Regions from separate parts of the Pseudomonas sp. NUPR-001 genome, predicted to be linked through region 1. Evidence: riboswitches for the same ligand, from Rfam matches in the RefSeq annotation. Region 1 holds a riboswitch; the other holds the start of a gene.
What was found. Region 1 has a riboswitch for thiamine pyrophosphate ahead of thiC (phosphomethylpyrimidine synthase ThiC). Riboswitches for the same ligand answer to the same signal wherever they lie in the genome.
Positions count from the first base shown of each region.

Region 2: linked by a shared signal. The riboswitch ahead of ACP6KB_RS13985 (TenA family protein) and the one ahead of thiC (phosphomethylpyrimidine synthase ThiC) in region 1 are both predicted to bind thiamine pyrophosphate.

Region 1 is NZ_CP197353.1:5,508,375-5,524,285, reverse strand. Features, by position in the region: gene msbA (lipid A export permease/ATP-binding protein MsbA) at 1-1,176, shown strand, start outside; gene hldE (bifunctional D-glycero-beta-D-manno-heptose-7-phosphate kinase/D-glycero-beta-D-manno-heptose 1-phosphate adenylyltransferase HldE) at 1,322-2,743, shown strand; gene ACP6KB_RS25375 (metal ABC transporter ATPase) at 2,801-3,763, opposite strand; gene ACP6KB_RS25370 (aldo/keto reductase) at 3,811-4,620, opposite strand; gene ACP6KB_RS25365 (NAD(P)/FAD-dependent oxidoreductase) at 4,617-5,792, opposite strand; gene ACP6KB_RS25360 (DMT family transporter) at 5,846-6,178, opposite strand; gene ACP6KB_RS25355 (LysR family transcriptional regulator) at 6,266-7,156, shown strand; gene waaA (lipid IV(A) 3-deoxy-D-manno-octulosonic acid transferase) at 7,171-8,439, shown strand; gene ACP6KB_RS25345 (hypothetical protein) at 8,452-9,699, opposite strand; gene ACP6KB_RS25340 (TolC family outer membrane protein) at 9,856-11,295, opposite strand; TPP riboswitch at 11,438-11,542, shown strand; gene thiC (phosphomethylpyrimidine synthase ThiC) at 11,700-13,589, shown strand; gene cytX (putative hydroxymethylpyrimidine transporter CytX) at 13,695-14,987, shown strand; gene ACP6KB_RS25325 (RsiV family protein) at 14,956-15,702, opposite strand; gene ACP6KB_RS25320 (NUDIX domain-containing protein) at 15,886-15,911, shown strand, end outside.
Region 2 is NZ_CP197353.1:3,087,135-3,103,045, reverse strand. Features, by position in the region: gene tenA (thiaminase II) at 1-517, opposite strand, end outside; gene ACP6KB_RS13985 (TenA family protein) at 521-1,168, opposite strand; TPP riboswitch at 1,248-1,362, opposite strand; gene ACP6KB_RS13980 (type II secretion system F family protein) at 1,424-2,611, opposite strand; gene gspG (type II secretion system major pseudopilin GspG) at 2,627-3,049, opposite strand; gene ACP6KB_RS13970 (lytic transglycosylase domain-containing protein) at 3,227-3,832, shown strand; gene mnxG (manganese-oxidizing multicopper oxidase MnxG) at 4,051-9,921, shown strand; gene ACP6KB_RS13960 (cytochrome D1 domain-containing protein) at 9,940-11,919, shown strand; gene ACP6KB_RS13955 (SCO family protein) at 11,916-12,581, shown strand; gene ACP6KB_RS13950 (SCO family protein) at 12,578-13,246, shown strand; gene ACP6KB_RS13945 (ABC transporter substrate-binding protein) at 13,255-14,787, shown strand; gene ACP6KB_RS13940 (SurA N-terminal domain-containing protein) at 14,784-15,428, shown strand; gene ACP6KB_RS13935 (response regulator) at 15,658-15,911, shown strand, end outside.

The DNA of each region.
Region 1 (15,911 bases):
CAGGTGGCGATGGGCGATGTGACCCACGTGGCCTCGGAAACCATTCAGGGCTATCGCGTGGTGCGCAGCTTTGGCGGTGAGAGCTATGAGCAGCAGCGTTTTGCCAATGCCAGCCAGAGCAATACCGACAAACAACTGCGCATGACCAAGACCGGGGCGGTGTATACCCCGATGCTGCAACTGGTGATCTACAGCGCGATGGCTGCGCTGATGTTCCTGGTACTGTTCCTGCGCGGCGATGCCACGGCGGGTGACCTGGTTGCTTACATTACCGCTGCCGGCCTGTTGCCCAAGCCGATTCGTCAGTTGTCGGAAGTCAGCTCGACCATCCAGAAGGGCTTGGCGGGTGCTGAAAGCATTTTCGAGCAACTGGATGAAAAACCGGAAGTCGATGACGGCACCGTGGAGTTGGATCGGGTCGAAGGGCGTCTGGAAGTACGCAATTTGAACTTCACCTACCCAGGTACCGAGCGTCAGGTGCTGACGGATATTTCCTTCACCGCCGAACCCGGGCAAATGATTGCTCTGGTGGGGCGCTCGGGCAGCGGCAAGTCGACGCTGGCGGCGCTGATTCCCCGGTTCTATCACCATGATCAGGGGCAAATCCTGCTCGATGGTGTGGAAATCGAGGACTACAAGCTGCGCAACCTGCGCCGCCATGTATCGCAGGTGACCCAGCATGTCACGCTGTTCAACGATACTGTGGCCAATAACATTGCCTACGGTGATCTGGCCGGTGCACCGCGGGCCGAAATCGAGGCTGCGGCGGCTGATGCGTACGCCAAGGAGTTCGTCGATCAGTTGCCTCAGGGCTTCGATACTCAGGTAGGCGAGAATGGCGTGTTGCTCTCCGGCGGCCAGCGTCAGCGCCTGGCAATTGCCCGGGCGCTGCTCAAGAATGCGCCGCTGCTGATCCTCGATGAGGCCACCTCGGCCCTGGATACCGAGTCGGAGCGGCATATTCAGGCCGCGCTCGATCATGTCATGAAGGGGCGTACTACACTGGTTATCGCTCACCGCCTGTCGACCATCGAAAAGGCTGACATGATTCTGGTCATGGATCAGGGCAAGCTGGTCGAGCGTGGCACGCATGCCGAGTTGCTGGCGGCCAACGGTTACTACGCCAGGCTTCACGCCATGGGCCTGGACGAACCGACCAAGGCCGACATCACCTGAGCCTGATGCCGGAGCCCGTCCTGGGCTCCGGTGGATTCTTGCAATAGGTTTTCTTGCAATAGCTTGTCGGAAAGGCAGCAATCAAGCCTTAGCTTTGCCTGTGCTAATATCCCGCCCCTGTTAATTTTGTATATATGGGTTGCCCATGAAGTTGTCCATGCCGCGTTTCGATCAAGCCCCGGTGCTGGTGGTGGGCGATGTCATGCTCGACCGCTACTGGCATGGCGGTACCTCTCGGATTTCACCTGAAGCCCCGGTCCCGGTGGTCAAGGTCGAGCAGATCGAGGACCGTCCTGGTGGTGCGGCCAACGTTGCCTTGAACATCGCGGCCCTGGGTGCACCCGCCGCACTGGTCGGCGTTACCGGTCAGGACGAAGCTGCCGAGAGCCTGGCCAACAGCCTGCAGGCCGCCGGTGTGCGCTCGATCTTCCAGCGCATTGCGCACCAGCCGACCATCGTCAAACTGCGGGTCATGAGCCGTCACCAGCAACTGCTGCGCATCGACTTCGAAGAACCCTTCGCCACCGATCCGCTGTCGTTGGGTGCAGAAGTCGACACCCTGCTTGATGGGGTCAAAGTATTGGTGCTGTCGGATTACGGCAAAGGTGCCTTGAAGAACCATCAGAGCCTGATCCAGGCTGCGCGTGCCAAAGGCATTCCGGTGCTGGCTGATCCCAAAGGCAAAGATTTTTCGATCTACCGTGGCGCCAGCCTGATCACGCCAAACCTCAGCGAGTTCGAGACCATCGTTGGTCGCTGTGCCGACGAAGCCGAGCTGGTGGCCAAAGGTGGCCAGCTGATGCGTGAGCTGGAGTTGGGGGCCTTGCTGGTGACCCGTGGCGAACATGGCATGACCCTGTTGCGTCCCGAGCATCCTGCTTTGCACCTGCCAGCCCGTGCCCGCGAAGTCTTTGATGTCACCGGTGCTGGTGATACGGTGATTTCGACCCTGGCCGCCGCCATTGCTGCCGGCGAAGACCTGCCTCATGCCGTAGGCCTGGCTAATCTGGCCGCTGGTATCGTGGTCGGCAAGCTGGGTACTGCCGCCATCAGCGCGCCGGAACTGCGCCGCGCGATTCAGCGTGAAGAAGGTTCGGAGCGCGGTGTGCTGAGCCTCGATCAGTTGTTGCTGGCCATTGACGATGCCCGCGCGCACAAAGAAAAGATCGTCTTCACCAACGGCTGTTTCGACATCCTCCATGCCGGTCATGTGACCTACCTGGAACAGGCGCGTGCGCAAGGTGATCGCTTGATCGTCGCGGTCAACGATGACGCCTCGGTCAGCCGTCTGAAGGGCCCTGGCCGACCGATCAACAGTGTGGATCGGCGTATGGCGGTATTGGCCGGTCTTGGCGCGGTGGACTGGGTGATCAGCTTCCCTGAAGGTACGCCGGAAAACCTGCTCAGCCAGGTCAAGCCCGATGTGCTGGTCAAAGGCGGGGATTACGGCATCGACCAGGTGGTTGGCGCCGATATCGTCAAGGCTTACGGCGGCACGGTGAAGGTGTTGGGGCTGGTGGAAAACAGCTCGACCACGGCCATTGTCGAGAAGATTCGCAAAAACTGATCAAGCCTTCGCGGGGCAAGCCCGCTCCCACTGTGGGAGCGGGCTTGCCCCGCGAAGCTATTTACGCACGCCACCACGCGCCAGCTGCAACAACTCCCGGGCCTTGCCCGTCAAACGCTGCAACCCGCTGTCCGCTTTCGGCACTGCCAGCCCTTGCTGGCTGACCCAGTCCTTCCAGCGTACCCGTTCATCCCTGACCACCCATCCCTCTTGCCGGGCAAAGCTTTCTGCCAGGTACAGGCCGCGTGTGCTCGCCGGTACCAGGCGGTCTTTCTTCAAGGTGTAGAGCTCGGCGCGAGGATGTCCATCCTCCAACGGCATCAGGTACAAGTCGGGACGGGAGCGATTGAGGCGGGCGACCAATTGGTTGCCTTCAAGGCGCTCGTCGACATGAAACAGGCTCAGCGGTTTGGCTTCGCGTGGTACCTGCAGGCGCAGGTCATAGATCAACTGCAGTGACGCTGTCGGCAGATGCACGTAAGCCCTGGGCCGTTCCAGCAGTTGTAGGTTGGCGCAGTGCACCGGCCTTGCCGCGCCAGATTGCGGGGTCAGCACAAAAGGCAGCGCTTCACGGTAGTGCAGGGCATCGGCGTAAGGAGCCGGTAACCAGGTGTCGTTAAAGCGCCCCCCTAACCAGCCTTCTGGCGTTTCCAGCAAGCACTCCTCGGCTACTTCCTGGATAGCCGTGTGCAGCGGCAGGTTCAGTTCCTGGGCGGGCACATAACCAGAGATCAGCTTCAACACCACGTCACCACGGTCCTGGCGGCGCTGGCGCACCAATACCCAGTAGTCACGGTTCTGCCAGTGCAGGGTCAGGCGTACAGAAACCCCCAGGTTGGCCAGCTCAACGGCAAAGCGCTGGGTGTCGGCCAGGTGGATCTGCTTGCGCCGCTGTTGGGTCTGGCTGAAGTTCTGAGGCTTGCCGATGCTCTGGTAGCACAGCCCCTCAGGGCTGGCTTCGACGTGCAGTGGCAGGGTTTTGAAGTTGCTCGGATTCTTGCGGATCAGCGTTCGCGGCATGTCGGCTCCTTCTTGCGTTGGGGTCGGCCGCGACGGCGGCGTTGGCGTCAGCGATTCAATACGTCAGCAACGGTGGCGACGTTATGCGCCAGGTGCACAGGGTTGATGGTGCCGACGATCGCACTGCTCACACCCGGGTGACTAAACAGTAGTTCAAAGCTGGCACGCACCGGGTCAACACCCGGGCTGAGGCAGACGTGTCCGCTGGCCAGGGCCTTTTTTACCAGGATGGCTTTGCCATGCTCAGCGGCATAGTCGAGTACCGGACGCTCTGCCTGTTCGTTCAGATTGTAGGTGACCATCGCGCAATCGCCGCGCTCCAGCGCCTTCAAGCCACCGGCTGCAGTTTTCCCGGACAAGCCGAAAGCGCCAATCTTGCCTTCCTGCTTCAAGGCTTCGAGGGTTTGGTAGACCTCCTCGTGTTCGAGGATGTGCAGGTCGTTGCCATCAGAATGCACCAGCACCAGATCGATCTGCTCGGTTTCCAGGCGCTTGAGGCTGCGCTCAATGGAAAAGCGCGTGTGGGCAGCGCTGAAGTCGAAGCGCGATTGACCGTTTTCGAACTCCTCGCCCACCTTGCTGACGATCACCCACTGCTCGCGCTGGCCACGCAGCAGCGGGCCGAGACGCTCTTCACTGTGGCCGTAGGCCGGCGCAGTGTCGATCAGGTTGATGCCCAGCTCGCGGGCCTGAGCCAGCAGCAGGCGGGCTTGATCGTCATCGGGAATAGTGAAGCCATTGGGGTACTTGACCCCTTGATCACGGCCCAGCTTGACCGTGCCCAGACCCAGCGGCGAGACGCGCAATCCGGTACTGCCCAGCGGGCGGTGCAGGGCGTGCAGGGTGGGCAGGCTCATGGCAGCAATTGCTCCCAGACCGGCACCGCCAGGGGTGGTTTGGGCAGGTCAGGCAGGGCGGCCTGGGCGGCGGGTTTGATGCCGTCACGTTCAAGGCTGCTCAACACGCGGTCGGCAAAGTCCGGTGCCAGCGCCAGCTTGGTCGGCCAGCCGACCAGCAGGCGGTCCTGCTCGGCGAGGAAGGCGTTGTCCGGGCGTACCAAACCAGATTGCTCGGGTTCGGCGCGATCGACACGTACGGTGGCCCAGCGCACCTGGCTCAGATCGATCCAGGGCAGCAGGTGGGCAACTTCTTTTTTCGCCGCCGCAATCTGTGCGTCGGGCTCACGGGCTACACCCTCGGCTTCGGCCAAGTCGCCGCCCAGGTACCAGACCCACTGACCGTCTGCAGCAGGGTGGCTGGTGACGGTGATACGCGGTTTCGGGCCGCCACCCAGACAATGGGCATACAAGGGTTTCAGGCTAGGGCCCTTGGCGAGGACCATGTGCAGCGGCCGGCGTTGCATGGCCGGCTGGCTCAGGCCGATGGCTTCGAGCAGGGCAGCATTGCCGGCGCCAGCGCTGAGGACGATGCGTTGAGCACGGATCTCGCGGCCATCGACGCGCAAGCCGACCAGTTCGCCCGCTTCTTGCACAGGTTCGATCCGCTCGCCAGCCAGCAGGCTGTCACCGGCCAGTTGCGCGAGTCGGGTCAGCAGGCTGGGGACATCAATCACCAGTTCGGCCAAGCGGTAGACCTTGCCCTTGAACGCGCGGTCTTGCAGGGCAGGGGGCAGTTGCTCGCCTTTGACCTGGTCAACGCGGCCACGTACCGCCTTGCTGGCGAAGAAACTGGTGAGGTTGCCGGCGATGGTGCCGGGCGACCACAGGTAATGCGCGTCGGACAACAGACGAACACCGGTCAGGTCCAGCTCGCCGCTGCCATTGAGGGCTTCACTCCAGCGCCGCGGCATATCGGCAATGGCTTCAGAGGCACCGGTCAGCGCGCCATGCAGGGCATACTTGGCACCACCATGAATGATCCCCTGGGATTTGAGGGTCTGCTCGCCACCGAGGCTGGCGCGTTCCACCACCACCGTCGAATAACCCAGGCGGCGCAGGCGAGCGTTGAGCCAGAGGCCTGCGACCCCTGCGCCGACGATCAGGACGTCGGTGGAAATAACGGATGGCATGCATGCACCTCACAAGCTTGGACAGAAGCCCAGTATACAGCCTGTGAGCGCAATCAATGCCCGGCGGTTTTCGAGAAGACCTGGATCACCACCACGCCGCCGACGATCATGGCCATGCCGAGCATGGCCGGGATGTCCAGCTTCTGCCCGTAGATCACCAGTGCGGCAACGCTGATCAAGACAATCCCCAGGCCCGACCAGATGGCGTAGGCGATGCCCACCGGAATGCTGCGCACCACCAGGGTCAGCATCCAGAACGCCACGGCATAGCCGCAAATCATCAGCAACAAGGGCAGAGGCGTGCTCAGGCCCTTGACGGCCTTCATCGAGGCGGTGGCGATGACTTCGGCGCAGATAGCGATAGCCAGGTAGGTGTAGGCGTTCATGTCGGTGTTCCTCTGTTCTGGCTGGGCATTTTAGAGCAAGCCTGGTTGGGGTAAAGTCATTACCTATCTTTTCTGGAGATAGGTTGCATGGCGCAACAGTGGAATCTGGAACAACTTCGGCTGTTTGTCGGCGTGGCCGAGCAGCGCTCGTTTTCAGCGGTGGCCCGTGCTCAGGGCAAAGTGCAATCGGCGGTGAGCAATGCCATTGCCTTGCTTGAGGCCGATCTGGGCGTGACCCTGTTCGAGCGCAGCAGCGGCCGTCAGCCGCGTTTGACCGAGGCGGGTGCGGCGTTGCTGGAGGAGGCGCGTGAACTGTTGCGCCAATGCGAGCGCCTCGACGGCCGGGCGCTGGCACTGATGCGTGGGCAAGAAGCGCAACTGCGCGTTGCTCAGGACGAAGCCATGCCCTATCAACCGGTGATCGACAGCCTTGATGAGCTGGCGCAGCAGTTCCCCTTGCTGGAAGTGCAACTGGCCAGCGGCGCCCAGGGCGATGTGGCGCGCAAGCTGGTCGAGCGCCGCGCTGACCTGGGCTTGCTGTTTCGTCCGGAGCGCATGCCGCCGGCCTTGGAACGCCGTGCCTTGGGCAAGGTGGAGATGGTCACTGTATGTGCCGTCAACCACCCCTTGGCGCAGCTCGGCCGGGTCAATCGGCAGCAACTGGCGCGCCATCGGCAGTTGCTGATCGCCCCACAGGAAAGTGGTTACCCCGGAGGCGAGCCGATCAGCCCGCAGGTCTGGCGGGCCGACAGTTTCTACGCAATGGCCGAATTGCTGATGCGTGGTCTGGGCTGGGCCTGGTTGCCCCGGCATGTGGTGCAGTACCCGACCTACCATGAACAGATGGTTGAACTGATCAGTGAATGGACGCCGCCCGCCTTGGTGGTGGAGCTGGTGTGGCGCCGCGATGAACCCCTCGGACCTGCCGCGCAGTGGCTGGCCGAGCGCTTCGCAGTGCACTTGCGAGCGATTGGCTAGTACACTTCGGCGCCATGAACAGAACACTCTATACCTTGCTGTTTCACCTGGGCCTGCCGCTGGTTGCGCTGCGCCTGTTCCTGCGCTCGCGCAAGGCACCGGCCTATGCCCAGCGCATTGGCGAACGCTTTGCGATGAACCTGCCGCCGATGCGCCGCGGCGGGATCTGGGTGCATGCGGTGTCGGTGGGCGAAAGCATCGCAGCGGCGCCGATGATTCGTGCGTTGTTGCAGGCTTATCCACAGCTGCCGATCACCATCACCTGCATGACGCCAACTGGCTCGGAACGGGTGCGGGCGATGTTCGCCGATGAGCCGCGCATTCAGCATTGTTACCTGCCCTATGACCTGCCGTGGGCGGCGGGGCGTTTTCTTGATCACGTGCAGCCGAAGCTGGCGGTGATCATGGAAACTGAGCTGTGGCCCAACCATATCCACCAATGTGCTAAACGCGGCATTCCCGTGGCCCTGGCCAATGCGCGCTTGTCTGAGCGCTCGGCCCGTGGCTATGCACGCTTCGCCGGGTTGACCCGGCCGATGCTGGCAGAAATGAGCCTGATCGCGGCGCAGACCGAGACCGAGGCCGAGCGCTTTCGCCAATTGGGTGCGCGCCCGAACTGTGTGGAAGTGACCGGCTCGATCAAGTTCGACCTGCGTATCGACGACCAGTTGTTGCCGCGCGCCCGCGCCTTGCGTGAGCAGTGGCAGGCCAGTCAGCGCCCGGTGTGGATTGCCGCCAGTACCCACGAGGGCGAAGACGAAGTGATTCTGGCCGCGCACCGCCAGTTGCTTGAGCATCATGCCGATGCCTTGCTGATCCTGGTGCCGCGCCATCCCGAACGCTTCAATGCGGTGTACGCGTTATGTGCGGCGCAGTTCCCCACCGTGCGCCGCTCCAGCGCCGAAGTGGTGACAGCACAGACAGCAGTGCTGCTTGGCGACACCATGGGCGAGCTGTTGTTTCTCTATGCCCTGGCCGACATCGCTTTTGTCGGCGGCAGCCTGGTGCCCAACGGTGGGCACAATGTGCTGGAACCTGCGGCGCTGTCGTTGCCCGTGCTGAGCGGCCCGCACCTGTTCAACTTCCTGGAAATTGCCGCAATGCTACGTGACGCCGGAGCCTTGCAGGAAGTGGACGATGCCCAAGGGCTGGCAGCTGCCGTACGGCGTTTGATCGAGTTGCCACGTGATGCGCAGCGCATGGGGGCGGCAGGGTTGGCAATCATGCAAGCCAACCAGGGCGCTTTGCAGCGCTTGCTGGCAGGCTTGGGTCGGCTGCTTTGACTCGGCTGCGGGTCAGGATCCGTTGAGTGTGTAACTGGCCACGAATCCTTCATAGGTACCGTTGGCGTCGCGGGCCGTTCCGCACAGCAGCATGTTGTTCTGCGAACCCAGGTACATGCCCAGGGCCGTTGAGCGCCCAGGTCCCAGGCCCCAACCTCCAGGGGTGAAACTGTTATCCAGGGAGCCATTGGCTTGGTAGGCGGCTGCGTAAAAGCGTGGATCACCCTGATCTTGCAGGGTGGTCTGGCCGACGATGTAAATGGGTTTATCGGGCGATTGGTTCTGCCCTGACGCGACATGCCGGCAGTCGGCCTGCCTGCCGTCCGGGTACAGCAGCACGGGCTTGCCGGTGTTGAAACTAGTGTCCAGCGCGCCTTCGGTGGTCAGGCGAGTCAGCAATGCGCCGTTCCTTTGCGTGCTGGTGTTAGCAAAGCCAATGAGGTTGAGCAAGCTTGCTGCGCTGCTCAGGTTAGTCAGTCGCACGTGATTGGCATCGGCGATCGGGATAGAGCGAGCACCCTGCTCGCCGAACGTGTCATCACGCTTTCCGTCCAGGGTAAAGCACGCAATGACCCCGGAGGCGTTCACATAGCCCACGACATAAATGCGCTCGCCAAACACCATGGCACTTTGCAGCTCTATGACCTCAGCGTTCTCCAGCTTTGGGCGCAGGTAGCCGTTATCACCAAACGCGGTGTTGAGCGTGCCATCTTTTGTGACGCCGAGCAGGTAACCGATTTCGGCAGAGGCAATCAGGTAGCCGCCATCGGCAAGGCGTGAGGCGTTGACGTTGTGCGCGTTGGAAGGCTGCTCGCGAAGGGTTCTGAGATCGGCAATGGTCTGCGCGCCAGCCTTCCTGGCCACGGACTTATCCGCGAACACCGCAAAGCCACCTTCGCCAAAGCTAGGGTCTGCCTTGCCTGAGTCCTCGAACCTTGCCGCTGCGGGGTACAGGGCCTCGGGGCCGACGATAGTGCCGACCAGAAAGATTTTTTCATCACTTTGCTGATGAGCGCTCAGTGCAAAAAACAAGGAGCCTTCAACGCACGGAAACACGTGTTTGATGAAGCCAGTGCCTTGGAAGCTGCGGTCGAGCGTTCCGTCACTGAGCAGGCGGCCGATGAAGACGTCACTCTTTTCCGTATCGGAGTCGCTGAATACCAGGATCTTGTTGTCTTTGGTCGGGCAAAGCGTGCCGATGCTGCTGGCGAATGCGGTCTTGCTCAGCCAGGTTGGACTCAGTTCATTGAGCGTATTCATGCTGATCGCGTCCCGTGCAAGTGAAGTGAAGGTTGCCGGGTTTAGCCTACGAGCCAGCCAGAAGGGACGAAACTGGTAAAAATGAGAGTTGCCGGGACGGCAGGAGGGGTGTAGCGGGGCACCTTGCGATGCCCCTGATGCAGGTATGGCTTGAACTCAGTTTTCCGGCGGACGGGCGTCGAAGTTGGCCTTGGCCAGGGCGGCCAGATCTGGCGGCAGGAAGTCTTTGTCCGGATTGTAGTCGGGCTTCAGGTAACGGCTCAGGTCCGTCAGGTCCTGCGGGCTCAAGGTACCCGCCGCCTGTTTCAGGCGCAGGTTGTCGAGGATGTAGTCGTAACGGGTGTTGTTGTAGTCGCGCACCGAGGTATACAGCTGGCGCTGGGCATCGAGTACGTCGACGATGTTACGAGTACCGACCTGATAACCGATTTCGGTGGCTTCCAGGGCGCTCTGGTTGGAGATGATCGACTGTTTGCGCGCCTGCACCTGTTCCACATCGGTGTTGACCGCACGGTGCAGGTTGCGGGTGTTTTCCACCACCTGGCGGCGCAAGCTTTCGCGTTGCTGCTCGCTCTGGCTCAAACGCTGATAGGCCTCGCGCACTTGCGAACTGGTCAGGCCGCCGCTGTAGATCGGGATGTTCAGTTGCAGGCCAACGGTGGTCTGTTCTACGTCGCCGCTGATGCGGCCGCCGAGGTTGGGGTTGGTGAAGCCAAGGTTGTCGTTGTCACCTTTCTGGTACTGCGCCACGGCATCCAGGGTCGGCGCGTGCCCGGCCTTGCGCTGGCGCAGGGTTTCTTCTGCCGCCGTGACAGCGTAGTTGGTCGCCTGCAGGTTGAGGTTCTGTTTACCTGCGGTTTCAACCCAGATTTTGGCGTCGTTAGGCACCGGTACCTGCACAGGCAGGGTATGGCGTATGCCCTGGATCGAGTTGTAGTAATTGTTGGTCAGGGTAATCAACGCTTCGAACGCGTCGTCAACCTGACGCTGTGCCACGATCCGGTTGGCGCGGGCGGTGTCGTAGCTGGCCTGGGACTGCAGCACGTCGGTCTTGTCGGAAAGGCCGACGTCGAAGCGTTCATTGGACTGATCCAGTTGCCGCTTGAACGCCGCTTCTTCGGCTTTGGTCGAGGCCAGGTTGTCCTGGGCGCGCAGTACCGAGAAATAGTTTTCGGCGGTTTGCAGAATCAGGTTCTGTTCGGTGGCCGACAGTTCCAGCGCGGATTGCTCGTTGACCGCTTCAGCGGCCTGCAATTGGAACCAGCGATCGGCACGGAACACCGGCTGAGCCAGGGTTGCCGACCAGGAGTTGCCGCTGCGGTTGGAGGTGATCGACGGGTCGTCAAGCTTGGTTCGGGTGTTCTGCATTTCGGCGCCGGCCGAGAGGTTGGGCAGCAAGCCTGCTCGGGCCTGCGGTACCACTTCTTTCTGTGCGCCGTAGTTGGCACGGGCCGCCGCCAGATCGGCGTTATTGTCCACAGCTTCCTGGTACACGCTGACCAAGTCGTTTTTCGCTGACAAGGGCACGTCTGCTGCCCAGGCCATTCCGTTGGTAGCACAAGACACGGCAAGGGCCAGTGAAAGTTTGCGCAGCATAGGGCGATCCTTGAACAAATGAGTCTTTCTGAACCGGTGAGTGTAGATGCGCAGACACTTTGCAACAATCTGCCATTTGCGCCATTTATCGTGCCTGTGTTTGTAGTGTTGGCTTTGCAGGCGACTCCAGTCTAGACTGAATGCGTTCTTGTCGGGGTGCCTTGCGTTGAGGCTGAGATCGGATAATCCGGATCCCGTTGAACCTGATCAGGTTAGCGCCTGCGTAGGGAACAAGATTTCTCGCTTTCCCGGCGAGTCTCTTGTGTCAGGTCCGGGAATGTCCAGTCAGCCTCAAGCGCTGCAGGCATCACCGCACATCTGGCACAGCACCGATCTTGGTGCGTCCGTGCCTTTCAGGTTCTCCCCGACATTCCACCGCTAGGAAGCCGTCTGGAGAGCCTGTGATGAGTAAACAAGAAAAATATATTACCAATCTGAGTGAGTCGGCCCAGGTCGATCGACAGTCCGTACAGCCGTTCACCCGTTCGCGCAAAATCTATGTCGAAGGCTCGCGCCCGGACATTCGCGTGCCAATGCGTGAAATCAGCCTCGACGACACCCCCACCGACTTCGGCGGCGAAGCCAACGCCCCGGTGCTGGTGTACGACACCTCCGGCCCTTACACCGATCCCAACGTCATCATCGACGTGCGTAAAGGCCTGGGCGATGTGCGCTCGGCCTGGATTGACGCGCGTGGCGACACCGAGCGCCTGGCCGGGCTGTCGTCGGACTTCGGCCAGCAGCGTCTGGCCGATGCTGAACTGACCAAGCTGCGTTTTGCCCATGTGCGCAACCCGCGCCGCGCCAAGGCCGGTGCCAACGTCAGCCAGATGCACTACGCGCGCCAGGGCATCATCACCGCCGAGATGGAATACGTTGCCATCCGCGAGAACATGAAGCTGCAAGAAGCACGCGCCGCTGGCCTGCTTGATCAGCAGCACCCGGGCCACAGCTTTGGGGCCAGCATCCCGAAAGAAATCACCCCTGAGTTCGTTCGCGAGGAAATCGCTCGCGGCCGCGCCATCATTCCGGCCAACATCAACCACGTTGAGCTGGAGCCGATGATCATTGGCCGTAACTTCCTGGTGAAGATCAACGGCAACATCGGCAACAGCGCCCTGGGCTCTTCGATCGAAGAAGAAGTGGCCAAGCTGACCTGGGGTATTCGCTGGGGTTCGGACACGGTCATGGACTTGTCCACCGGCAAGCACATTCACGAAACCCGCGAGTGGATCATCCGTAACTCGCCAGTGCCGATTGGTACCGTGCCGATCTACCAGGCGCTGGAAAAGGTCAATGGCGTTGCCGAAGACCTGACCTGGGAGCTGTTCCGCGACACCCTGATCGAGCAGGCAGAGCAGGGCGTGGACTACTTCACCATCCACGCCGGGGTGCTGCTGCGCTACGTGCCACTGACCGCCAAGCGCGTGACTGGTATCGTCAGCCGTGGTGGTTCGATCATGGCCAAGTGGTGCCTGGCGCATCACAAGGAAAACTTCCTCTACACCCATTTCGACGAAATCTGCGAAATCATGAAGGCCTACGACGTCAGCTTCTCGCTGGGCGATGGCTTGCGTCCGGGCTCGATTGCCGATGCCAACGACGCTGCGCAGTTCGGCGAGCTGGAGACCCTGGGCGAGTTGACCAAGATCGCCTGGAAGCACGACGTCCAGTGCATGATCGAAGGCCCGGGCCACGTGCCGATGCAGTTGATCAAGGAGAACATGGACAAGCAGCTGGAGTGCTGTGACGAAGCGCCGTTCTACACCCTTGGCCCGCTGACCACCGACATCGCTCCGGGTTACGACCACATCACCTCCGGCATCGGTGCGGCGATGATTGGCTGGTTCGGTTGCGCCATGCTCTGCTACGTGACGCCCAAGGAGCACCTCGGGTTGCCGAACAAGGATGACGTCAAGACCGGGATCATCACCTACAAGATCGCCGCACACGCGGCTGACCTTGCCAAGGGCCATCCGGGCGCGCAGATCCGTGACAACGCCTTGTCCAAGGCGCGTTTCGAGTTCCGCTGGGAAGACCAGTTCAACCTCGGCCTGGATCCGGACACCGCGCGTTCGTTCCATGATGAGACCCTGCCCAAGGATTCGGCCAAGGTCGCGCACTTCTGCTCCATGTGCGGGCCGAAGTTCTGCTCGATGAAAATCACTCAGGAAGTGCGTGAATACGCCGCCAACCAGCGCATCGATGCGGTGGATGTGGCGGTTGAGGATGGCATGCGCGAGCAGGCCGAGCGGTTCCGCCAGGAAGGCAGCCAGTTGTACAAGAAGGTGTAACCCGATCGCGGGGCAAGCCCGCTCCCACAGAATATCTCTGTGGGAGCGGGCTTGCCCCGCGATACCTAACCAAAACAACAACTCTCTCCCTGTCGAGACCCCCTTGTGAGCACACCCAGCCAGTTCTCCCCCGACCATCCGGTCAGCAACCAGCAACGCGTCCTCAGCGGTCGCGACCTCTGTTCCCTATGGTTTTCCCTCGGCATCGGCCTGATGGTCCTGCAGACCGGCGCCTTGCTCGGCCCTGGCCTGGGCCTGGCCAATGCCGTGCTGGCGATCATCCTTGGTACTACCGTGGGCGTCCTGTTGCTGGCGGCGGTGGGTGTAATCGGCAGCGATACCGGCCTGTCCTCGATGGCGGCATTGCGCCGCAGCCTTGGCCGTGACGGGGCTCGACTCCCCGCATTACTCAACCTGCTGCAGCTGATTGGCTGGGGCTCGTTCGAAATTATCGTCATGCGCGATGCCGCCAGCCTGTTGGGCGCTCGCGCCTTCGGTGAAGGCAGCGCGCTGACCAACCCGTTGATGTGGACCTTGCTGTTCGGCGCCTTGGCGACCTTACTGGCGGTCAGCGGGCCGTTGACCTTCGTGCGCAAGATCTTGCGTAAATGGGGCATCTGGCTGCTGCTCGGCGCCTGCCTGTGGCTGACCTGGAACCTGTTTGCCAAGGCTGACCTGGCCGCGTTGTGGGCGCGTGCCGGTGACGGTTCGATGTCATTGGCCGTGGGTATCGATATCGCCATTGCCATGCCGTTGTCGTGGCTGCCGCTGATTGCCGACTACTCACGTTTTGCCCGTCATGGCAGTCGGGTATTTATCGGCACGGCGCTGGGCTATCTGCTCGGCAACGTGTGGATGATGAGCCTGGGCGTGGCCTACACCTTGGCCTTTGCCCCGGCGGGCGAAGTCAATACCTTGCTGCTGGCCCTGGCGGGCGCCGGTATCGGCATTCCGTTGCTGCTGATTCTGCTCGATGAGTCGGAAAAAGCCTTTGCCGACATCCATTCGGCAGCCGTATCCACTGGCCTGCTGATTCGCTTGAAGGTCGAGCATCTGGCACTGGCCATTGGCGTGCTGTGCACCCTGATCGCCTGCTTTGCGCCGCTGGCGCAGTACCAGAACTTCCTGCTGCTGATCGGCTCGGTGTTTGCCCCGCTGTTTGGCGTAGTGCTGGTCGATCACTTCATCGTACGCCGCCGTCGCAGCGACGCCAGCCCGATCCACAGCCTGCACTGGCGTGCGCTAGTGGCCTGGGCTTGTGGTGTCGCTACCTATCATGTGCTGGCGCATTACGCCGCTGATGTCGGTTCGACCCTGCCGGCCTTGCTGCTGGCAGGGTGCGTGTACTGGGCGGCTGCGCCGTCAGTTATCCGCGGCCGGGAAACAACTGCGGCTTGATCACACCATTGAGGCGCGGGTAGGGGATCTTCAGTTCGATGTGGCCCATGGAATACGGGGCGATGGCATACACTTCGTACTTGAGCACTACCGCGCCGTAAGTCAGCGCAATATGCGGGGTCTGGCGGAACGGCCAGGTTTTGACGAACTCGGCATCCTTGTCCATGCCGGTGCTGATCAACCAGGCCCTGTGCGCTTCTTCGGCGGTTTTCCAGAAGGTCTCTTCCTGGCCGGGCACCAGCATGTCTTGCAAGGTCAGGACCTTGTCCTGCTGGCGTGAGTAGTTGATAAAGCCACGCCCGGGCATGCCATGGGCGCCGCCGGTGTCCAGGTAGCTGGAAAACTCGATGATCACCAGTCCGTCATGCTGCTCGCGTACCTTGGCTTGCAAGTAGCTGCTGTGGCGCGGCTCGGCGCTGGCCATGAACTGCTCTTCGTAGGCTTTGAGCGAGCTGGGCAGCGCGCTGTGCTGGTTATCCTGGGTCATTTGCAGCAGACGTTTCTCGACAATCGCATCCAGCTTGGGGTTGGCCGGGAAGTGAATGGTGTCGATATTGACCAGCGGGCAATCGGCCGTCGTGCAACCGGGTTTGATGTGTTCCCAGCGGTCGCGCTTGACCTCCAGCGGCGTGCGCATGTTGGGCTGGAACCAGCTTTGGCAGGCCCCCAGGGCCAAGGCCAGCACGGCCACAGTAGTCAGTTTCGCAAGCGTCATGATGATCCTTTCAAGCAAAGGTGATCGGGCTTGGACCGTCGGCAAGGCCTTCAGTTCGCCACTAAGCTGAATATCAGCAGGCTGTCTATCCTCGCAGCCCGGCCTACAACTTTAAAGGGGTGAAACACGGCGGTGTGCAGGTTAGGATTGCGCGAAGCTGTGACAGAAGTAATGAGGATTCCCATGTCAGATACGCCGAACACTGTGCC
Region 2 (15,911 bases), 2.4 Mb from region 1:
CACCCTGGTAGCCGGCACCGGCGTATTCGGCAATCCAGTCACGGTACGGATGATCCGCCAGCGCTTCGACGCCATCGGGGGTCAGGTTGCGACCAATCTCGGCGTAACCAATGACACATGGCGCCAAGGCTACGTGCAGATCAAGCAGATCACCGGCCGCGCCGCAATCCAGCACAAAGCGGGTGTAGGCCACGGTGGCCTGGTGCTCCGGCGTTGCCGCCAGTTCCTCGCGCGACAAGCCCCAGCGCTGACACAGACGCACATGCAGCTCGGTTTCATCGAGAATCGCCGCCAACCCGGCCTGGGCAGCGCGGATGTCGTCGAGGGTGCGGCTCTTGTACGCCGCCAGTGCCCAGGAGCGGGCGAACTGAATCAGGAATAGATAATCCTGTACCAGGTAGTTGCGAAACGCCGGTTGGGCGAGGGTGCCTGCGCCCATCTGGCGAACGAAGGCGTGATCGACGTAGCTGTTCCAGTCGCTGCTGGCGGCCTGTTTCAGGCGTTCGAAGATGTCCATGAGTTACCCCTTGATGTCGTAGGCCGCGTCGAAAAAGTCCTGCTCCAACGCCACGGCACGCAGGAAGAAGTCGCTGCTGATCTGCGCGTGCGCCGGGCCGACTCGATCGAGCTCGGCGCGCAGGAAGGCGACGAAGTCCTGAAAGTCCGGGTTGTCGTGCAGGGTGATCCACTCGGCATGTTCGAAACGTGGCGGCAGTGGTTTTGTCGCCCGCAGCGCCCAGTCCAGGTACAGCCCTTCGGCAACGTTGAGCACCGCCAGGGCGGCAGCATAAGAGCGGGTTGCGGCAGCTTCGCGCATGAGTGCCTTGAAACCCGCGGTCGGTACCGAGTCGGGTGCTTCCAGACGCTGCGCTTCACTAACCCCCAGGGCCTCGAACGCGCGCAGGAAATAGGTATTTTCTTCACCCGAGATCGCTCCGGTGAAACGCCCCAGACGAATACGAGCGTCGAAGCTGTCGGCACTGGCAATCGCCGCCCCCAGCAAGGCCAGGAAGGCGTCGATGAAGCGGTGGTCCTGAATCAGGTAGTTGACCAGCACGGCATCGTCGAGGGTGCCGTCGAGCAGTTCGTTGACGAAACGGTGCTCGATCGATTGCGTCCAGCGCGGTTCGCTCTGGCGGCGGAGGGCTTCGGTGAAACGTTCGGTCATGGTGCTGTCCTTGAAGTGGGCGACAGCGAGACCAGGCAAATCAGACATCGGCGGCCTCGCAGTGAGACCGGCAAAAAGGCAGGTTGGCAATCCCCATCCCTTCGCCGGCATGATCCGGATCAGGTTCGAAGGGTCACCGCGCTGCAGCTGTCAGCGGTTTCTCAGCCCGTTGCCGGGCTCCCCTTGGTGGCCGAATCTATACAGCAAGCGCGCAGGATTGTCACGTTGCACAGCGCAAGGCGGGTATTCAAAGCGCTAGTGAATACTGGAGGCCAGTTCGAAAATCGGCATGTACATCAGGATCACGATCAGGCCGATCAGCAGGCCGATAAAGGTCATTAGCAAAGGCTCGAACAAACGCACGAACCACTCGATCCAGCGGCTGATTTCTTCGTCATAGAAGTCGGCGCTGCGCTCCATCATCTGCCCGAGGTTGCCCGACTGTTCACCGGCGCGCAGCAGGCGCAGTGACACTGGCGTCACTAACTGCCCGGCTTCCAGCGCGGCAGACAACGAAAGCCCTTCGCGGACCCGCTCGCAAGCGCATTCCAGGCGCTGTTTGGCGGCGGCGCCGAGCAGCCCGCGGGCCATTTCCATGGCGGTCAGAATCGGAATGCCGCCTTGCAGCAGAATCCCCAGCGAGCGGTAGAAGCGCGCCAGTTCATACATCACCAGTCGCCGGTGCAGAGCGGGCAGACGCTCCAGCTGGCGGTTCAGCCAGCGGCGTACCCGAGGGTCGCGGCGCAGCACGAACAGGCTGCAGATCAAGCCAAGAAAGCCCAGCCCCATGGGTGCCTGGTTGGCATGCAAGAACATCCCGGCCTGCATCAGCCAGCGCGACAACCACGGCAGTTCGGTGCCCAGGCCTTCGAACACCAGGCTGAAACGCGGCACCACATAGCCGAGCAAAAACAGCACCACGCCACCCCCGACCAGTAACAGCAGCAAGGGGTAGATCGAGGCGCTGACGATCTTCTGCCGGACTTCGTCCATGCGCTGGCGGTAAGCCACATAGCGCCCCAGGGCATCGCCCAGGGCGCCGGTTTTCTCGCTCGATTGCACCAGGGCGATATACAACGCCGGGAACACACTGGGTAACTGGCCCAAGGCCTGGGAGAACGATTTGCCTTCATAGAGCAGGCGCACCAGTTCGCTCAGGGTCTTGCGAGCCTGCGGCGCGGCTTCTTTCTCAGCCAGGCTTTCCAGTGCGTCGATCAGCGGCAGGCCGGCATTGAGCAGGGTGGTCAGTTCCTGGCTGAACAGCACCAGGTCAAAGGTTTCCGCCCGCCGCCAGCGCAGGCGGGTAAAGCGCTCGCAGTTACGCACGCTGACCACCCGCAAGCCTTGTTGCTCGGCTTGCAGGCGGGCTTGCCCGGCGTCCTGGGCGTCGAGCGTCAGCAACACCACCCCGGATTTCCCCAATGCCTTGAGCTCGTAGCGCATGTGCTGATCCTCTGCTTACTGCCAGCTGGTGACCTCGGCGTTTTCACCTTCGCCGCCAGGTTGACCGTCTTTGCCCATGGAGAGCAGGTCGTACTCGCCGTTTTCACCCGGTTGGCGGTAGATGTAATTGCGCCCCCACGGGTCTTGCGGAACCTTCTTCTGCAGATACGGGCCCGACCAGCGTGACTCGTCACTGGGGGCGCTCACCAGCGCCTGCAGGCCTTGCTCGGAACTGGGGTAATGCCCCACCTCCAGGCGGTACAGGTCCAGGGCCTTGCTCAGGCCTTCAATCTGCGCTCGGGCCACTTTCGCCTCCGAGCGCCCCAGCTGGCTGAAGTACTTGGGGGCGACGATACCGGCGAGCAGCCCCAGTACCACCAACACCACCAGCAGTTCGAGCAGGGTGAATCCCTGTTGCGCGAGTTTTTTTTTATTCATGACCAGGCCCTCCATCGTACGCCTGCAAGGGCTTATGCAATTGCCGTGCGCGTCTGTGGCAAGCCTTTGCGCCACGGGCCCGGCAAGGCGGCACAGTGCTTGCGTCAGTGGATAAAAGCCTCGGCAATCGGGGCATATGCCCCACTTTTCGGGGAATGCAACGGGGAGGGTGGCAACATGCACTGGCTCACTGCAGGAATGTTTATCTGGTTCGCCTGGACGCATCCGGTTCAGGCCGATGTGTTCATCTCTATCAAGGCCGACGGCAGCTACGTGCTGTCCAACGTCCACCGTCCCGGCCGCACCTATCAACGGGTGATCAGCGAAGCGACCACCAGCGTGGCCAGTAGCGACCAGGCGCAGTTGATCACCGGCATGCCGTATGCCGAGCTGGTGGCTGAGGCGGCCGAAGCCAACGACTTGCCGGCGGCGCTGCTGCATGCGGTGATTCAGGCCGAGTCGCGCTACAACCCCAATGCCCGGTCACCCAGCGGCGCGGTCGGCTTGATGCAACTGATGCCCGACACGGCACGCGAATTGGGGGTCAAGAACTCACTGGACCCAGCGTCCAACCTGCAGGGTGGTGCGCGCTACCTCAAACGCATGCTCACGCTGTTCGACAACGACATCACCCTGGCGGTGGCCGCTTATAACGCAGGCCCCGATGCGGTGATGCGCCGTGGGCGGGTCGTGCCGCCGTACGCCGAAACGCAACGCTATGTGCCGAAAGTGCTGCGCCAATACCGGCGCCTGCAGGGCCTGGCCATGGATGCCCCCCTGTAGGAGCGGGCTTGCCCCGCGATTGCTGTGTGTCAGTGACGCAGCATCGCGGGGCAAGCCCGCTCCTACAGGCAACCCCCGAATAGTGGGGAATAACGGGGAATAAGCCCCAATTGAGATTCATTCGCTGCGGGATGTTGTTGATAAACAAGAACAAAAAAGAATGGCATGAGGCTTGCTGAAGCCTCTTCAGAGTCCACTTGCACCACCTGAGGCACGCCATGAAGACTCCGATCAAAGGCTCAGTCCTGACTTCATTGCTGTTCACTGCCGCCACCTTTGGCTGGCAATCAGACAGCGAAGCTGCCGTGCGCTGCGAGCGCAATCTGGTAGCCAACGTGGTGGCGCTGGATCAGCCACTGATGTTCAACCGCCTCGGCGCTCAGAATGCCAACGGCATGATGTTCGCCCTGCGCCGCGACGTGGTGGATGACAAGCAAGTGTCGCTGGACCACGGCGGTGCCGCGGTACCGGGCAAGGTCACGTTGCGCCCGGACAAGCGTCCGCGGCCGATCGTGCTGCGGGTTGCGGCAGGCGACTGCCTGACGGTGAACCTGCAAAACCTGTTGGCCTACCAGGCCAACCCGAACAAGCACGGCATTGACCACGAAGAAGAAAACGAAGGCGAAGAGAACGAGGCCGAAGAGAACGAAGGCGCCGAAGGTAATGAACAGGGTGGTGAGCATGGCTTTGTCGTCGATGACCAGGTGACCGACCGTCATGTCGGCTTTCAGGTCAACGGCCTGCAGGCGGTCAACAACATTGGTGATATTGCTGCCAATAGCGGGCGCAATGGCAACTTCCTGATTGCCCCGGGCGGTAGCCGCAGCTACACCCTGTACGCCGAGCGCGAAGGTGCATTTGCCGCCACCAGCCAGGGCGCTACCTTTGGCGGCCAGGGCGGTGCCGGTAACGTCGCCAACGGCCTGTTTGGCCAGGTGGTGGTGCTGCCGAAGAATGCGCGTACCTACCGCAACACCCTGACTGAAGAAGAAATGCGCCTGGCCACCACGGGCCGCGCCCCTACCGGCCAGCCGATCGTTGACTATCAGGCCCGCTATCCACAGCGCGAGCCGTGGATCCGCGAAGGCAAGGCCGGCTCGCCGATCATCGCCATGGTCGATGGCAGCGAGATCATCTCCAGTGAAACCGATGCGGTGGTCATGGGCCCTAACAGCGATGGCAGTTTTCCGGCCTCGACCTACCCGCTGGAAAGTATCGGCAAGCGTAACCCGGCGATACCCAACCGCCTGGAGCCGTTCCGCGACTTTGCCGCGCAATTCACCGATGAAGCCGCCGCCACCCAAGCGTTCCCCGGTTATTGGGCAGACCCAGTAATGGGCCATGTGCTGGAGCCGACCCGCGACTCGTTCATGATCAACTACGGTTCGGGTGGCATGGGCGCCGAAGTGGTGGCCAACCGCCTCGGTGTCGGGCCGATGCACGACTGCCTGTCGTGTGCCTATGAAGAGTTCTTCCTCAGCTCGCACACCGTGGGTGACGTGGCGATGCTGGTGGATGTACCGGCCAACGTCGGCCTGGAAAACATTCGCCCGGGGCAAACTCCCAGCGCCGACCAGGTCGGGGTCAAGGCCACCATGGCACTGTTCCCGTCAGAACCGGCCAACGTCAACCACAGCTACATCGGCGACTTCGTCAAATTCCGCAACACGCACAATGGCCACGAACAGCACATCTTTCACTTGCACGGCCATCAGTGGTTGTTCAACCCCAACGACGACAATTCTGACTACGTCGATGCCCAGGGCATTGGCCCGGGTGTGGGCTACACCTACGAAATCGCCAACGGTGGCTCGGGCAACCGCAACCGCGTAGCCGGTGATGCCATCTATCACTGCCACTTCTATCCGCACTTTGCCCAAGGTATGTGGAGCATGTGGCGGGTGCATGACGTGTTCGAAGAGGGTACCCGCCTGGAAGTCTCCAGCCAGGGTGCCGATGGCTATCACAGTGAACCGTATGCCCTGCGCAGCGGCAAACCCGCTACCGGTGCGCGCGCCTTGCCAGACGGCGAAATCATCGCCGGTACTCCCATTCCCGCGATCGTGCCGCTGCCTGGCAAAGCCATGGCACCGATGCCTGGCAAAGTTGCGGTAATACCAAAACTGGCGCAAACCCTGGTGGCTGAAAACGATGATGACGAAGAAGAGGGCGACGACGACTCCGGTCATCACGACGCTGCTCCGCGCGCTGTGGGCTCGGTGGCCCTGGTGGACCGTACCGATGCCAACCGCAACGGCGACGGCAGCCTGAAAAACCCTGGTTACCCATTCTGGATCGGTGGTATTGAAAGCACTGTCGGTCAGCGCCCGCCAACTCCGCCGTTGGACATGCTTGACCCGGCCAAGGCGCAAGCACTGAAAAGCTCGGGTAATGCCTTGTGGGCCAACCTTGATCCGGGCCAGGTCGATGGCTGGGATGGTGGTTTGCCACGCCATGCCCTGGATGGTATCTCCGCCGGTGGTGCGGCCGATGTCACTACCACGGCGCTGGATTTCACCAAGCAGATCACCAAGGCCAAGGCCGTGTTCCTGCCGGAGGAGGGTACTGACGTCGAGCAAGCGGCGATGCAGTTCCACTCCAAACTCGAACACCCCAGCTATGCCGTGTTGCCGGGCAATCAGACCGTGCCCCGCAACTTCCGCACCAACGGTGCATTGCCGACGGCCGGCGCTCCGTACTTTGAACCGTGCATGGACGACCGCGCCAAGCGCCTGACCGTGGCCGCCGGCCTCGGCGAGTTTGCCAGTGGCGAGCGCCTGGATGGCATGAGCTTCACCGGCTCCTCGACCTTCACTGCCGACCACCCACGGATCTACAAGGGCGCCAACATCCAGTTCGATGCGGTGTACAACAAAGTCGGCTACCACTTCCCGCAGGCACGCATCATCGCCCTCTGGGAAGACGCTTGGCCGGTGATCAACAAACAGCGTCCACCAGAGCCGCTGGTGATGCGCATGAACACCTTCGACTGCACGATGTACCAGCACACCAACCTGATTCCATCGTTCTACGAGATGGATGACTATCAAGTGCGCACGCCGACCGACGTGATCGGCCAGCACATTCACCTGCCAAAATGGGACCTGACGGCCGCCGATGGTTCGGCCAACGGCTGGAACTACGAAGACGGCATTCTGTCACCCGGTACCGTGGTGGAACGCATCGAGGCCATTCGTGAATTCAACGAATGCACAACCGGTGATCCACGCGAAGGCAGTGCCGAGTGCCCGGTGGCCAAGTCGCACCCGTTCTTCGGTCGCTATGGCCGGGCCGACTGGCTGGGCGCGCGTACGGCGATGCAGCGCTGGTTCGCTGACCCTGTGGTCAACGTGCACAACGTCGACCGTGGCCTGGGCACCATCTTTACCCACGACCACCTTGGCCCATCGACTCACCAACAATTGGGGCTGTATGCCACTGTCTTGGCCGAGCCTGCAGGGTCGACCTGGTATCACGCGGAAACCGGCGAACAGCTGTACAACCCGGCGCTGCGTCAGGACGGTGGTCCGACCTCCTGGCAAGCGGTGGTGAAAACGGGCGACCTCGATGGCGACGGTCGTAACGACAGCTACCGTGAGTTCTTCCTGGAGTACAGCGACTTCCAGCATGCCTATGAAGCTGGGGTGTATGTGGGTGCAGGCCCTGATGGTATCCCCAATGGCCAGGCGTTCCCGGCCACTGCCGACACCTTCCGTTTCGCCATCAACCCGCCTGTACGCCAGGCTGCCTCGAACCTGCTGGAGTCGGTGGTCGAATCGCGTGGTGGCTTGTTCCCCGGCTGCCCATCGCGGCCTTGCCCGCAAGCCATATCGGTGGATGACCCTGGCATGTTTGTCGTCAACTACCGCAACGAGCCGCTGGCGCTGCGGGTCTATGACCCGAACAAAGTGGGCCCGGATGGCAAGCGCGGCATGCAGGCCGATGGCATGGGCGGCGACCTGGCGTTCGCCATGCAAAGCCGCACTGACCGTGCAATCCCGGCGATGAACCTGTCGCCAGCGCTGATCACCTCGGCGGTTGGCCCGACCGGTGGCACCACCCAGTTCCCACCGCACATCAACAAGGGCGGTGCCGAAGCAGGGGACCCGTTCACGCCGATGCTGCGTACCTACTCGGGTGACAACGTGCGTCTGCGGATGCACGCCGGTGGCCACGAAGAGGAGCACAACGTAACCCTGCACGGTGTGAAGTGGCTGCAGAACGGCTCGGGCTTCGGTAACAGCTCCAACTCGGGGTGGAAATCCTCGCAGATGGTGGGTATCTCCGAACAGCTGGGCTTTATGGCGCCGGTGTCGATGATCTCCAGCTCGTCGTCGCCTAACGGTGACTACCTGTACTCGCTCGATGCCGCCCACGAAGGTTACTGGAACGGGATCTGGGGGGTAATGCGCAACTACACCACGCAACGCAACGACCTGTTCGCCTTGCCGAACAACCCGCAACCGATGGCTGCGCGCAACACCGTGGCGTTCGACGGTATCTGCCCACGCTTCACCGCCAACCCCAACGGCATCGGTACCCGGGCAACGGTGCAACGCAGCTATGAAATAGTGGCAGCACTGGCCAACGACATCCTGGGCAATCCACTGGGGGTCAGCATCAACGACCCAAGCGGTGTCGGTCAGCACGTCGGTGGGCCGCTCAAGGCCAATGGCGGTACCCTGGTGTACAACAGCCGTCGCACCAGCATCCCGCAGGTGACGGTGACCGACCCTGAAGACGGTGAAACCTTCACCATCGGTGGTCACAGCGGTCCGTTGCATGATCCGACCGCGATCATGTACGTGCGCAAAGCCGATCTCGACCCGGTTACCGGCAAGCTCAAACCCGGCGTACCGATCGAACCGCTGGTACTGCGTGCGGCAGCAGGCGATTGCTTGAAAGTGACCCTGGAGAACCGCCTGCCGTTGGTGATGCCAGACCTGCCAAGCACCGCCGTGATGCAGAACGTGGTCAAGCGTGATCGTCAGGGCAGCGAGGGCTCCACGGCGTTCAACAACAACCTGATGCGCCCATCCAGCCACGTTGGCCTGCATGCGCAACTGCTGGCCTATGACATCACCAAGTCTGACGGTGTCAACGTCGGCCAGAACCCGGTGCAAACCGTACCGCCACGGGCCGGTAGCAGCGGTGCCTACCCAAGCAAGGTGTACCAGTACTATGCCGGGCACCTGGAGCGTGAAGGCAAACCGGTAACGCAGACCGGGCGTGCGGTGGACAACATCAACACCACCGCCATCGAGTTCGGCGGCCTCAACATCACCCCGGCCGACGTCATCAAGCAGGGGCAGAAGGGCCTGATCGGTGGCATGAGTATCGTGCCGCAAACCGCTACCTGGACCGAAGACAGTGCCAGCCGTGCCTCGGCCACCGTGCAGGTGCCCGGGCAGCCGGCCTACCGCGACTTCGCCACCCTCTGGCAGCGTTCACTGAACATGCGCTGGGCGGATGGTCGGCCGGTCGAAGGTATCGCCACGGAAGGTAATGGTGTGCCGGGCGATCCGAAAGACAACTCGAACATGGCCATCAACTACAAGACCGAGCCGCTGTGGTTCCGCTTCGGCCTGGCTCCGGATGCGCCATTCGGGCACGCCGACGGCAACGGCTGGGCCGATGTACCCAACGCCCACATGGCCTACAGCAACGCCCTGGTCGGTGGCGATCCACAAACGCCAGTGCTGTGGGCCAAGCCGGGTCAACCGTTCCGCAACCACGTGCTGATGCCGACCGGGGGGAGCCGCGGCATCACCTACCAGCTCGATGGTCACCTGTGGCCACTGCATAACTACCAGGCCGAGAAGCAGGATGTCAGCGGCTACCCAAGCAACCTGCCGGGGATCGGTTCGGTGCGCTTCGGCTTCAACCCGCAGGCGATGTTCATCGGCGCGCAGGAAAGCGTGCTGCCGGCGGCGCACTTCAGCTTCATGGTGCCCAGTGCCGGGGGCGGCAATGCTGTACCGGGCGACTACCTGTTCCGTGACTATGCTGCCTATGGCAATGCCTCGGGACTGTGGGGGCTGCTGCGGGTCACTGAAGAAGCACCACCGACTACACCGCCAGCGCAGTAAGGGTGAGGGGGAGAGGTCATGAATAAAAAAAATCGACCGTTGTACCTGGGCCTGATGGCAGGTTTGACCCTGATGGGCCTGGGTATCAGCTACGAGAGCCTGTGGTGCGACCCGCGTAGCGAGTTGTCCGAGAGCGATCCGCAGGCGCTGCACCGGCTCAGCCGTGATGGGGTCACGGTTGAGTTCGAGGCAAAGCCGTTGGGCAGTGATGGGGTGCTGACCGAGGGCGCATTTGCCAATGTGCGCTTCAAAGTCACAGACCAGAACAGCGGCCAGCCACTGTCGGGCGTTTCGCCCGGCGCCTGGCTGGACCCAGCACTCACCGGTGACGCGGCCAAGGACCGCAATAAAAGCTGCAAAGCGCGGGTGGCGCTGTTTCTCAAAAGCAGCATCGGCGCCCGACCGTTGCTCGACCTCAACAGCTACTTCCTGCTGGTGCTGAACAAGGATGCCAGCCTGACCGTGATCGATCCGTCGGTTTCAGTCGGCGGGGTGACCAGCACCCTGGCGCGCATCGAACTGCCGGGTGTGCCCATGGACTGGGTGGCGAGCAGCGACGACAAGCAAGTCTTCGTGTCGATGCCCGAGCGCGGTGAAGTCGCCTTGATCGACGCTGCGACCTTCCAGCGCGTAGGCAGCATCGACGCCGGCAAGCAGCCGCTGCGGGTGGCCTTGCAGCCCGACCAGCGTTTGTTGTGGGTCGGTAACAACGCCAGCGATGCGGCGCACAGCGGCGTCACGGTCATTGATGTGAGCAGCCGCAAAACCATGAAGTTCTTTGCCACCGGCAGCGGTCATCACGAAATCGCCTTCAGCGCCGACTCACGCTATGCCTTTGTCAGTAACCGTGACAGTGGCACCTTGAGCGTGATCGATGCCAGCGAGATGCGTCTGGTGAAAACCCTTAAAGTCGGCTCGCATCCGCTGTCAGTGGCCTATTCGCCGCTGTCCCAGGCCGTCTATGTGGCCGATGGGCGCGACGGCAGCATCAGCGTGATCGACGCCCGCAGCCATGAACTGCGCCATCGCATCGAAGGCAAACAGGGCCTGGGGCCAATGCGCTTTAGTAGCGACGGACGCTTCGGCATCGTCCTCAACACCCTGGAGAGCCAGGCGCTGGTGATCGACGCCAGTACCGACCAATTGATCCATAGCCTGCCGGTGGCGGCCGAACCCTACCAACTGACCTTCACCAAGGCCTACGCCTATATCCGTGGCCTGGCGTCTTCGAAGGTCACCATGATCAACCTCAGCAGCCTTGGCCAGGGCCGCCAGCCTATCGTCCAGGGCTTTGACGCTGGCGCCGCAGCACCGCGCCAGGCCGGTGACCTGCCATTGGCCCAGGGCCTGACCGTGGCCCGCGACGAGAACTCGGTGTTTGTGGTCAACCCGGCAGACAACACCACCTACTTCTATGCCGAAGGCATGAACGCGCCGATGTCGGGTTACGCCAACCGTGGCCACAACGCCCGTGCTGCGCTGGTTATCGACCGCAGCCTGCGTGAAGTGTCGCCGGGGGTGTACAGCTCGACGATCAAGCTGCCCGCTGCCGGTACCTTCGATGTGGCGTTCATGTTGAATCAGCCGCAGATCATTCATTGCTTCAGCACCGAAGTGGCTGCCTCCGCCAGCGCACCGCACCGCAAGCTACCGCAGGTGGAGTTCTTGCTCGAACCCAAGGTGGTGGTGCAGGGCACTCCGTTCACCGCGCGTTTTCGCATCGTTGAAGGCGATGGCAAACCGCGCAATGGCATCAAGGACCTGAGCGTGCGCTACTTCCTCGCACCGTCGTCACTGCCGCGCGACAGCCGTGTGCATGAAGTTGGCGACGGGGTGTACGAAGCACCGCTGGAGCTGGCCGAGGCCGGCGCCTGGTACCTGCATGTGCAAGCACCGTCGCTGGGCAGTGCGTTTGCCGAGAAAAACTACACCAGCCTGCGGGTGCTCCCCGCTGCGGCTCAACAAGCGTCCGACTCGGGTTCAAGGAGTGTGCGATGAAAATGCTCGATCGCTGCAGACTGTTCAGCCTCTGCCTGTTGGCCGCCAGTTGTGGGCTCGCCCAGGCCCATGGCGGTGTCGATCATAGCGGCCACAACGATCACAGTGGTCACACACCACCCGCGGCGCATCAGGAGAAAACCTCGGTACGCTTTGCCGACGTGCAACTGCTGGATCAGAACGGCATGCCGGTACGCCTGGAGAAGGACCTGGTCGCCGACCGCCTGGTGGTCATGGGCTTTATCTACACCAGCTGCACCACGGTATGCCCGGTGGTCTCGTCGATCATGGGCAAGGTGCAGAAGCAACTCGGTGGACGGGTCGGTGATGAAGTGCAACTGGTGTCGATCAGCGTTGACCCGCAACGTGATGACGCCAAGCGCCTGCAGGATTATGCCAAGGCCTTTCAGGTCGGCCCGGGCTGGAGCTGGCTGACCGGCTCACCCTATGCCGTGACGGAAACCCTTAAGGGCCTGGGCAGTTTCAGCGCCAACCTCAGTGAGCACCCGCCGCTGATCCTCGTCGGCGATGGCCGCACCGGCAAATGGACACGCTTCTACGGCTTCACCGACCCGGCCCTGCTGGTCACTGAAATCGACCGGCTCAGCGCGCGCCGGGTGCACGCCAAGCACACGGCCATCGCCCAGGAGGTGCAACCATGAGCACTACAACTGCACACCGTACGGTGATGCGCGGTGTCGACTGGGTGGCGCTGGCTGCCTGCCTGTGGATCCTCAGTTCCGTGGCGTTCGCCCATGAAGGCCACGCGCCGGAGGCCAAGCCTGCTGCCGATCCCGGCGCTGGTGCGGTCACGCCGACCACGGGAACCCATGACGCCCAGACGTACTTCACCGACAGCCTGGTACAGGACCAGAACGGTCGCTCGCTGCGTTTTTACAGCGATGTGCTCAAAGACCGGGTGGTGCTGCTCAATGTCATCTTTACCCACTGCAATGACGCTTGCCCGCTGATCACCCGCAAATTGCGCGAGGTGCGCGAGGCGCTGGGCGAGGAGGCCGCCAGCAAGGTTACTTTCGTTTCGTTGAGCAGCGACCCCACCAACGATACCCCGCAAGTGCTCAAGGAATTTGCGCAAAAGCAGGGCGTGGATGGCCCCAACTGGCTGTTCCTGACCGGCGACAAGGCGCAAATGGACCTGGTACTGATGCGCCTTGGTCATTTGATTCCCAGTCCTGAGCAACACTCAACCCAGTTGATCGCCGGTGATGTGGCCAACAAGCGCTGGAGCAAGATTCGCCCGGATGCACCGCCCGTAGCCATCGCTCAACGCCTGCAGTTGCTCTCGCAACCCCTGGCTGGGCGTTGATTATCATGATGAGTTCACTGCGCGCCGCCTGCCTGCTGCTGATGCTGGCCATCAGCAGTCTCGCGCTGGGCCTGGAGCTGACACCGGCGGAACTGGCGGGCAAACGTTTGTATCGCGAGGGATTGTCGAGCAGTGATGCGCAGGTGTCGGCGCGGGTCGGCGCTGCCGACATGCTGGTACCCGCCAGTGTGGTGCCGTGCGGCAGTTGCCATGGTGCCGATGGCTTGGGGCGTGCCGAAGGCGGTGTGCGCCCGCCGGTACTCAGTTGGCAACGCCTGGTGGTCGGGCAGGGGCTGCGTCAGGTCAATGGCCGCAGCTACCCGGCCTACACCGAGTCCAGCCTGGCGCGAGCCATTCAAGAAGGCCGCGACCCGGCAGGCAATCAGTTGGACCCTGCCATGCCGCGCTTCGTGCTGAGCATGGCCGACCAGCGCAACCTCAATGCCTACCTCAAGCGTCTGGCCGATGACCGTGACCCCGGCGTGGAGGAGCGTACCTTGCGCCTGGGCACCTTGCTGCCTGCTGAAGGCAGCCTGGCGTCTTCGGCACGCATAGTGGCGGCGGTGCTTGAAGACCGTATCGCACAACTCAATCAGCAGGGCGGTATCCATGGCCGCCAATTGCAACTGATTAACCTCGATCCGGGGCCTGACCTGGTTAGCGCCGAACAGGCGCTGACGCAACTGCTCGAACAGGAACAGGTGTTTGCCTTGATTTCACCTTTGGCGCCAGCGCTTGACCCAGTGTTGGCGCAGCGCCTGGAGCAGGCGCGGGTGCCCTTGATTGGCGCGGCACCGGTGCTTTCGCGCAGCGCGCAGATTTTTGACCCATTACCGGGGCTGGATGACCAATTGCTGAGCCTGGCGGACTATGCCCAGCGCACGCTGACGCTGCAGCAGGCCGCTACCCGGATTGTTTACGCCGACCCGGCACAGACCGGCCTGGCGCAACACCTGGAGCAGCAGCTACTGCAGCGGGGCTGGGGCAATGTCAAAGCGCAGCCGCTGGGTGAGCAGGCGCCAGACGCGCAGGCGGTGTTCTTCCTGGGGCAGGCCGACGATTTCAGCCGTCTGACCGATCAACTGCAGCAGAGCCAGCGCACACCGTATCTGTTCGCCGCCGCCAATCAGGTCTCCAGCCAGTTGCCGCGGGTACCTGAGGCCTGGTCGCGACGGGTGTTTCTGGCCTATCCCTTTGTGCCCGGTGACTGGACCGCAGCCGGTAGCGAGGCGTTGAGCCAGATGCGCGCGCGCCAGGGCCTGGACGGCCGCCAAGGCGTGTTGCAAGTCAGCACCTGGTGCGCGGTGCAGTTGCTTGGGGACGCGCTTAAACAGGCGGGCCGTGATGCCAGCCGGGAAAAGCTCATGCAGGCCCTGGAAAGCCTGCACGACGTGCACACCGGGCTCACCCCGCCGTTGAATTTCGGCCCGGGGCGGCGTCAGGGGTTGGCCGGGGCGCATGTCGTGACCCTGGAAATGCCTGGCCCGGTGTTTTATCCGGTGGCGGCCTATCGTCCTGTCAGTGAAGGGGGTACACCATGAAACTACTGACATTGTTGCTGTGCCTGCTGGCGTTGCACGTGCAGGCTCAGGACGGCCCGGCGGCCGCGCAAGTCAACGGCGTGGCGATCAGCCAACTGCGCCTGGAGCGCTACTTTGCCGACTACCTGCAAGCACAGGGCAGGGCGCTGACCAGCATTCGCAACCCCAGCGTGTACAAGCGTTTGCGTGAGCAGGCACTCAGCGACCTGATCGACAAGGAACTGTTGTGGCAGGAAGCGCAGCGTCAGGGCATCAGCGTCGGTGACGACCAGGTTCAGGCGCAGATCGAGCAACTGCGCCAGGCCCTGGGCAATGCCAAGCCGTTCGAGCAGCGCCTGGCCGATGCCGGGTTTGACCGCGACAGCTTTGCCGATTACATCCGTCATGAACTGGCAGCCCAGCAGGTGTTCATGCAAGCCTCCCAGGTACCAGAGCCGGCCGTGGCCGAGGTGCGGGCGTTCTATCTGGCCAATGCCGATGCGTTAGCGCAGGTGCAGAACCAATCCGCTGCTGGCTCGGTCGAAAATGAACAGGGCATGGAACTGGCCAAACGTTTGCTGGTCGATCAACAACAGTCGCAGGCGCGTTTAGCCTTGCTGCAGCGTCTACGTGACGCCGGGCAGGTGCAGCGACTTGACTGACGACTATTCTGACCCCCAATGTTGGGGATACCAGTAGAGGCAAAACGCCATCCGGCCCCCAGGATTGGGGGAGAGGATATGGCCTATTTGCGTCTACGCTTAAAGAATCAACGACATAGCACATTGATGAGCGCCGTTACCGGTCTGGCACGAAGCATGCGTAAGCCTATACAAGGTCGCACTTCGGCAGACCGGGAAACCGGACCTGTGATGTTTCAAGGAGTCGACCTTGGTTAACACAATATTGGTAGTCGATGACGAACAGACCCTTGCGGGCAATATCCAGGCTTACCTGGAAGCGCAAGGCCTGAACGTCCATGTTGCCCACGACGGGGCCAGTGCCATCGGTGAAGCCGAACGCACCCAACCTGACGTGATAGTGCTCGACTTCCGCTTGCCCGACATGGAGGGGTTTCAGGTACTGGAGACCGTACGCAAGAGCAGGAACTGTCATTTCGTGCTGATCACCGCCCACCCGACCGC